DNA from 2 places in the Thalassospira sp. SN3W genome. Region 2 is predicted to be linked to the other one. Evidence: predicted binding sites of a transcription regulator. Region 2 holds the regulator's gene; the other holds the start of a gene.

Region 1 (4,423 bases), 1.4 Mb from region 2:
CCCATGCCGCCCATACCACCCATGCCGCCCATGTCAGGCGCGCCACCGGAGGATTTATCTTCCGGCTTTTCAGCGATCATGCATTCGGTGGTGATCAGCAGACCTGCGACCGATGCTGCGTCCTGCAGGGCAGTACGAACAACTTTGGCCGGGTCGATGATGCCGGCTTTGACCAGGTTGGTGTATTCACCTTTCTGGGCGTCGAAGCCGAATTCAACATCGTCCTGCTCAAGCAGCTTGCCAGCGACAACTGCGCCATCAACACCTGCGTTCTGAGCGATCTGACGGACCGGAGCCTGCAGCGCGCGACGAACGATGTCGACACCGATGGTCTGGTCATGGTTTACACCTTCAAGACCGTCAAGAGCGCGGGTCGCGTACAGCAGAGCCGTACCGCCACCAGCAACGATACCTTCTTCAACAGCAGCGCGAGTTGCGTGCAGGGCATCGTCAACGCGGTCTTTGCGTTCTTTCACTTCGATTTCCGAAGCGCCACCGATTTTGATCACGGCAACACCGCCAGCGAGTTTGGCAAGACGTTCCTGCAGTTTCTCGCGGTCATAATCCGAAGTGGTTTCTTCGATCTGTGCACGGATCTGGCCAACGCGGGCTTCGATCTGGGCTTTCTCACCGGCACCATCAACGATGGTGGTTTCTTCTTTGGTGATGGTGATCGATTTCGCGGTACCGAGCATATCGAGCGTAACGCTCTCAAGCTTGATGCCAAGATCTTCTGAGACAACCTGACCACCGGTAAGGATGGCAATGTCTTCGAGCATTGCTTTGCGACGATCGCCGAAGCCCGGTGCTTTGACAGCAGCGATTTTCAGACCGCCGCGCAGCTTGTTGACGACGAGGGTCGCAAGAGCTTCGCCTTCGACGTCTTCAGCAATGATAAGAAGCGGCTTGCCCGACTGAACGGCAGCTTCCAGAAGCGGCAGCAGCGGCTGCAACGAGGAAACTTTTTTGTCGAACAGAAGAACATACGGGTTGTCGAGTTCGGCAACCATCTTTTCCGGATTGGTTACGAAGTACGGCGACAAGTAACCACGATCAAACTGCATGCCTTCGACAACGTCGAGTTCGGTGTGCAGGCCCTTGGCTTCCTCGACGGTGATAACACCTTCGTTGCCAACTTTTTCCATGGCTTCAGCGATCATGTCGCCGACTTCACGGTCACCGTTGGCCGAAATGTTACCAACCTGTGCAATCTCGTCCTTGCCCGAAACTTTACGAGCGCGGCTCTGGATGGCTTCGATTACTTTGGTCGTCGCAAGATCGATACCGCGTTTCAGGTCCATCGGGTTCATGCCAGCAGCAACGGACTTGTTGCCTTCACGAACGATTGCCTGTGCCAGAACGGTTGCGGTGGTGGTGCCGTCACCAGCCAGATCGGCGGTTTTGGAAGCCACTTCACGCAGCATCTGTGCGCCCATGTTTTCGAACTTGTCAGAAAGTTCGATTTCCTTGGCGACCGAAACGCCGTCCTTGGTCACGCGCGGTGCGCCAAAGGATTTTTCGATGACAACGTTACGGCCTTTCGGGCCGAGCGTCACTTTAACGGCATCAGCAAGGATGTCGACACCGCGCAGCATTTTGGCGCGGGCGTCGGTGGAGAATTTTACTTCTTTAGCAGCCATAGTATTCTTTCCTCTCTATGAGACGGATGAACGTGGATTTAAGTCACCAAAAGGCTGACTTATTCCATGATGCCCATAATGTCGGACTCTTTCATGATCAGCAGCTCTTCGCCATCGACCTTGACTTCTGTGCCCGACCATTTGCCGAACAGAACCTTGTCACCAGCCTTGACGTCAAGCGCGACAAGCGAGCCGTCTTCTTTGCGAACACCGGAACCGACAGCGATGATCTCGCCTTCCTGCGGTTTTTCTTTCGCGGTATCCGGGATAATGATGCCACCGGCAGTCTTGGTGTCGGATTCGACACGACGGACCAGCACACGATCATGTAACGGACGGAACTTCATGTTAGACAACTCCGTGTTTAAGTATGGCTCGATTAAGTACAAAACTAACCGGGATGAGTCCGTATTAGCACTCACCCCCAGCGAGTGCTAACAGCATGTATTGAAGCCATCGGAATTTGTCAACAGAAGAGAACAAAAGGACGCAAAAATGTCATGATTTTGGGGATTTTCTCGCACTTGCGAGAATGAAGCCGACGCGCTTCGCCCACGCGCCGCGCCACGATCATTTTCTGATGCCATGCCTATCACGCGACACCTCACATGACAAAGGGCAATATTGTGACACGATTTCCGAAATTCTTCATTCGCCAGCATAAACTCATTGGCGTTGATTTGACCAAATCCCCAACGCATCTTTATAAGTTATGCTAAGTAGGATATTCGTCTTGTAGGTTATTAGCCCGACTGGACCACTAGGATCCCCAAATGGTGATTTTATGAAGATCGAATCTCTGGAAATTCCCGAGGTCAAACTGCTCTTCCCGAGAAAATTCGAAGACGAGCGGGGATTCTTCTCCGAAACCTATAATCAGGAGGAGTTTTCACAGGCCGGAATCACGCAGGATTTCGTTCAGGATAACCATTCCTTTTCCAAAAGCCCCGGTGTTTTGCGCGGCCTGCATTTCCAGCGCGAACCGTATGCCCAAGACAAACTCGTTCGGGTTCTGCGCGGTCGAATCCTAGACGTTGCCGTCGACATTCGTCCCAATTCGCCAACACTTGGCAAATCGGTTATTGCCGAAATCAACGCCGATGACTGGAACCAGATTTTTGTTCCGCGCGGATTTGCTCATGGTTTTCTGACGCTCGCCCCCGACACAGAAGTCGTCTACAAAGTCAGCAGGCCTTACACCCCTTCGGCCGAGCATGCTATTCTATGGAACGATCCGGATCTTGGCATCAACTGGCCGGTGGATGAAAGCCAGCTGATACTGTCAGCCAAAGATACCAATGCGATGTCGTTCAAAAAGTATCTTGAAACAGTTAGAGACGAAAACTGAACTGTCGTCTACATCCGATGCAGGCTGCGCAAAACGGATATTAGATAGTCGCGATACGAGCTGGCACCAAAGGCATCAATCAGCTTTTCAAATTGCCCCTCATCAATCAGACCTGTGCGTAATGCTATTTCTTCGGGGCAAGCAATTTTAAGGCTTTGCCGCTTTTCTACTGTTTCAACAAAGTTTGCGGCGTCAAGCATCGCACCATGGGTTCCTGTATCAAGCCAGGCATATCCGCGCCCCATCTTTTCTACATGCAACTGCCCACGTTCCAGATACGCATTGTTGACATCGGTAATTTCAAGCTCACCACGCGCCGATGGTTTTATGGATCTTGCGATTTCAACGACCTGCGCGTCATAGAAATATATCCCGGTCACGGCATAATTCGATTTCGGCTCTTTCGGCTTTTCTTCAATTCCCTTTGCCATTCCCTTGTTATCGAATTCGACGACACCGTAACGTTTAGGGTCCTGCACATAATAGGCAAAAACCGTTGCGCCGGTGGTCTGCTTCATCGCGTTGACCAGAAGCTCGGTCAGGCCATGCCCGAAAAATATGTTATCCCCCAGAACCAGACAGCACGGGTCATCGCCGATAAACGCAGCACCGACCCGAAACGCATCGGCAAGACCGCGGGGCTCTTCCTGAACTGCATATTCGATCTGAAGCCCCCACCTCTGACCATCACCCAACAGCTCACGAAATAACGGTAAATCGCGCGGCGTACTGATCAAAAGGATTTCCCTGATCCCGGCCAACATCAATGTCGTCAGCGGGTAATAGACCATTGGCTTGTCGTAAACCGGCAACAGCTGCTTTGACACAACCATTGTCGACGGATGCAACCGCGATCCGGTTCCGCCCGCAAGAATGATGCCTTTACGCATTTTCTATCTGCCCGCTTCAAGGTTGTTCAAACATGTCGGAAGGCTTTCCGAAATATCGGGCAGCCCATAACCGAAAGTATCGGTAAATTTCTGTGTCGACATTATGGAATAGGCTGGACGCCTGGCAATCGTTGGAAAGGCATCCGAGTTTACCGGATTAATCCTGCAATTTTTTCCGGTCCAGCTTGCCCCAAACTGCGCAATCGCTGCATCCTGAATACGTTTGGCGAAATCAAACCACGTCATCTGATTATCGGAAACAAGATGGTATGTCCCAAACCCGTTAAAGTTCAGATCAAGTATCACCGGTAATAATCGCAAGGTCGCATTCGCCAGATCAATTGCCGATGTCGGACATCCATGCTGATCATTCACAATCGTCAGAACATCACGTTGGGTCATCAATCCCAGCATCGTTTTGACGAAATTCTTGCCAAACGGGCTGTAAACCCAGGCAGTACGGAAAATAAGGTGGCGTTTAGTCGCAGCCCTGACCGCGCCTTCGCCCGCCAGCTTGCTGGCACCGTAAACGCCAAGTGGCGCGA
Region 2 (4,423 bases):
CGCGCGATGGCTCATTGCATGTTTCTGTGCCGGGTCCATTTCCCCAAAGGTCTGCTCATAACCTTTTGGCTGGAAAATCGGATCATAGCCGAAACCGTGACGGCCACGTTTGGGCCAAACGATTTCACCTTCAACACGACCTTCAAAATTCTCCACATGACCGTCTGGCCAAGCCAGAGACAAGGCGCAGATAAAGGCCGCCCGGCGGTCAGGATGGTTCCCGATCCCGTTCTGGACCTTTTCCATCGCCATATCAAAATCCTTGTCCGGCCCGGCCCAGCGCGCTGAATAAATGCCCGGCGCCCCATCAAGGGCGGAAACCGCCATGCCGCTATCATCAGACAGGGCTGGCAGATTGGCGGCCTTTGTTGCCGCCAATGACTTCAGCTGTGCATTGCCAATAAAACTGTTTTCGCTTTCTTTGGGTTCGGGAAGATTCAAATCGCCTGCTGAAACCACTTCGATCCCGAACGGATCAAGCAGTTCGGCAATCTCCTTGATCTTGCCTTTGTTGTGGCTGGCGATAACGAGTTTTTTTTCCGTAAAGCGACGGGCCATGATGCTGCCTAGAGATATTCGGGTCGTTAAGACGAAGACGGGTGAAAACCGCAAAAACAATATCGGGCGAGCCATATCCCGGCTCGCCCGAATAAATTCTTAGATGCCAATCGCTGCTCGCTGTTTGGCAAACAGTTCCTTGCAGCCTTTTTCCGCCAGTTCAAACATCTTGTCATAAGCAGAACGATCAAACGGCACATCTTCCGCGGTCGCCTGAACCTCAACAATGCCGCCACTGCCCGCCAGAACAAAGTTCGCATCCGCACCCGCATTGCTGTCTTCGGCATAATCAAGATCAAGAACCGCTTCATCCTGATAAATACCGCACGAAATTGCGGCAACCGGCTGAGTCAACGGGATTTCCTTGATCAGGCCAAGACGGCGTACGCCCTGAAACGCTAGATGGGCGGCAACATAGGCACCCGTGATTGATGCGGTGCGTGTTCCGCCATCAGCCTGGATAACATCGCAATCAAGGCGCATCTGCATTTCACCCATGCCCTTAAGGTCAGCGACCGCACGGATCGAACGCCCGATCAGGCGCTGAATTTCCTGAGTCCGGCCCGACTGACCACCGCGTGCAGCTTCGCGCTGCATTCGGCTGTCGGTTGCACGCGGCAGCATGCCATATTCTGCAGTGATCCAACCCTTGCCGGAATTACGCATCCAGCCTGGCACCTTGTCCTCGACCGTCGCGGTACAAATCACATGGGTATCGCCAAATTTAATCAGGCAGGAGCCCTCTGCATATTTGGAAACACCTGTCTCAATGGAAACGTCGCGAAGCTGATCGAAATTACGGCCGGATGGACGCATGGGGTCTGAACCTCTTTGTTCTGAGTCGGATCAACCTGCATGGCTGATCAACGATGGCTGAAATTGCGGCCAAAGCTACTGAGCATCGTATCAAAGGTCCAGCAATTTCCCCGAAAATAACGGCAAAATCCCAGCAACACCATGCCTCAGATCCACGCGCAAAAACCATAAATGGCACTCGATTCGCGACGAATTCAAAGATTTGGCAGGACTAACTTGCTGATTGATACCATCGTTTTCCCGTCCACCAGCTATCACCAATCTGCCAGCTTCATTGACGCCTGCCCGACACCTTACTAAATTCCACGCTACACATTTGGTTTTGACAGGTTTGACATGGCGCTGTTTGACGACACATTGCTGGGCGACATGAACGCACGATCCCGCGAAGTCTTTCGCCAGATCGTAGATGCTTATGTCGAAACCGGCGAACCGATCGGATCTCGATCCATCGCACGCCGCATGTCAGAAAACCTCTCGGCGGCGACCATCCGCAATGTCATGTCCGATCTTGAGGAAATGGGGCTTCTGGTTGCTCCCCATGTTTCGGCCGGTCGATTGCCAAGCGAGAAAGGCCTGCGTCTTTTCGTCAATGCCCTGATGGAAGTCGGTGATCTGCCAAATGCCGAGCGCGATCAATTGACCAAAAATTGCGAGCAGGCCGGATATTCCCTTGATCAGATGCTGGGCGAGGCCACAAGTATGCTTTCAGGGCTGTCACGCTGTGCAGGGCTTGTGGTTGCACCGAAAACCGATGGAATCCGTTTAAAACAGATTGAATTTGTTGCGCTTTCGCCGGGCAAGGTCCTTGCGGTTCTGGTTTCGCAGACCGGTAATGTTGAAAACCGTATCCTTGATGTTCCGCCCGATTTGCCGACCTCGGCATTGACAGAAGCATCGAACTATCTAAATACCCGGTTGGCCGGAAAGACACTTGATGACGCCCGGCAATTGATGAGTTTGGAACGCGACCGCATCAAACAGGAACTCGACGAATTGTCGGCTGGACTGATTGATGCCGGACTTGCGACATGGGCCGGCGGGGTCAAGGGTTCGTCCCTGATCGTAAAGGGCCAGTCGCAATTGCTTGAAAATATCGACACGATCGAACAGCTCGAAACCGTAAGAAGGCTGTTCAACGTGCTCGAAGCACGCGATCAGATGATTGAATTGCTTGATGTCACCACGATTGCCCAAGGTGTGCAGATTTTCATCGGGTCCGAGAACAAATTGTTCGGCGGATCGGGGCTTTCGATGGTGATTTCGCCCTATCAGAATGCCGAAGGCAGCATTGTGGGCGCAATCGGGGTTGTCGGGCCGACCCGGATCAATTATGCCCGGATCATTCCGCTGGTCGATTACACCGCCAAGCTGGTCGGGCGACTGATTGGATAAACGTTGGCGCTGCGTGTCAGGCCACACAAATTGAAGGTACAGGTTAGCCATGTCGGAAACCGCAAAGAACAACCAGGACGATCTGCATGATGCCGCGTCGGCAGAAGAAACTGCCGCAGAGGATGTCGTCTCAGAAGCAACCGAAGCCGAAGGTGGCGAAGCCACCACAGATCCGGTTGCAGCACTTGAAGCAGAAGTTGCTGAGTTGAAAGACCGCCTATTGCGCGCCGTCGCCGAGGTGGAAAACACGCGCCGTCGCGCGAAGAAAGACGTCGAGGACGCCGGGAACTATGCGATTACCAAATTTGCCCGCGAACTGCTTGATGTAGGTGACAACCTCCGCCGCGCCCTTGAGGCTGCTGGCGACACGTCCAATGCCGACCCGACGATGAAAAAGCTGGTTGAAGGCGTTGAAATGACCGAACAGACGCTTCTTAAGGCACTGGAAAAGAACGGCGTTGAAAAGCTTGAACCGCTTGGGGAAAAACTTGACCCCAATCATCATCAAGCCGTGTTTGAAATGCCAAATCCTGCTTATCCAGACGGCCATGTCGCCCAGGTAATGCAGGCCGGTTACGTGCTCAAAGGTCGCCTTTTGCGCCCGGCAATGGTCGGGGTCACCAAAAACCCCGCCGGTCAGGCAGCCGCAAAAAACGACGAACCTGGCAGCAATGTTGACACCTCTGCCTGATAGCGCTGGCTGATTTCTGGTCGGGAATCCGCAAACCGGTTTTGAAAGATCAAATATTTAAACGGCCCTGCCATTTTCACGGCGGGCCGTTTTATTTTGTCCATTTCAGGTCTAATCTGGCTTGGTTGCAACAATGACATCGGAACACGCCATGCCGCTTCGTCCTGACATTATCAATATTCTGCGCGATGAAGCCGCAACGATTGTTATCTTGACCGGGGCCGGTATTTCGAAGGAAAGCGGCCTGCATACCTTCCGCGACCCAGATGGTATCTGGGCAAAATATGACATTTCCGAAGTCGCAACGCCTGAGGCATTCATCAACAATCCCGATCTCGTACATCACTTTTACAATGACAGACGCGCAGGGCTGCTTGACCCTGCGATACAGCCAAACAAGGCGCATCTTGCCCTTGCCCGGCTCGAAACCAGATGGCCAAGCGACGTTCTGCTGGTAACCCAGAATATCGACGATCTCCATGACCGCGCCGGATCAAAAAACCTTATCCATATGCATGGCGAATTGCTGAAAATCCGCTGCAATCATTGCGGGCTTCTGACGGTCTGGTCTGCACCACTGGGACGAGACACTCCCTGTACCTCCTGCACCAAAACCGGGGGCCTACGCCCACACGTTGTCTGGTTCGGGGAAATGCCGCTTGAAATGGAACGCATTTATGCTGCTCTTTCCAAATGTGGCCTATTCATTTCCATCGGCACATCAGGGAACGTTTATCCGGCTGCCGGGTTCGTCCAAATCGCCAGTGAAGAAGCTGGTGCAGAAACGGTCGAGATCAACCTGGAACCTGGTTCCGGGGCGTCCTTGTTTGATCACAGTTCATATGGCCTGGCGACTGAATTGGTTCCGGCACTGGTCGACAGCCTATTGATGGATCAAGTCTGACAACTATTAACTATCGCACAGCGCCTTGAAGTTGCGTTCGCCTTCGGGGCTGAAAATCA

The links. The regulator HrcA, encoded in region 2, represses chaperone genes, less so after heat shock. The targets are predictions, from matches to a motif close to GTTAGCACTCNCCNNNGGNGAGTGCTAAC.
Region 1: a site for HrcA is predicted at 2,051-2,079, ahead of groES (co-chaperone GroES). Genes of this name have one in related genera too.

What each region holds. Positions count from the first base shown of each region.
Region 1 is NZ_CP121124.1:576,188-580,610, forward strand. It holds gene groL (chaperonin GroEL) at 1-1,640, opposite strand, end outside; gene groES (co-chaperone GroES) at 1,700-1,987, opposite strand; gene rfbC (dTDP-4-dehydrorhamnose 3,5-epimerase) at 2,425-2,988, shown strand; gene rfbA (glucose-1-phosphate thymidylyltransferase RfbA) at 2,997-3,878, opposite strand; gene rfbD (dTDP-4-dehydrorhamnose reductase) at 3,882-4,423, opposite strand, start outside.
Region 2 is NZ_CP121124.1:1,932,291-1,936,713, forward strand. It holds gene rdgB (RdgB/HAM1 family non-canonical purine NTP pyrophosphatase) at 1-558, opposite strand, end outside; gene rph (ribonuclease PH) at 658-1,374, opposite strand; gene hrcA (heat-inducible transcriptional repressor HrcA) at 1,711-2,769, shown strand; gene grpE (nucleotide exchange factor GrpE) at 2,819-3,460, shown strand; gene P8T57_RS08580 (NAD-dependent deacylase) at 3,612-4,364, shown strand; gene P8T57_RS08585 (winged helix-turn-helix domain-containing protein) at 4,371-4,423, opposite strand, start outside.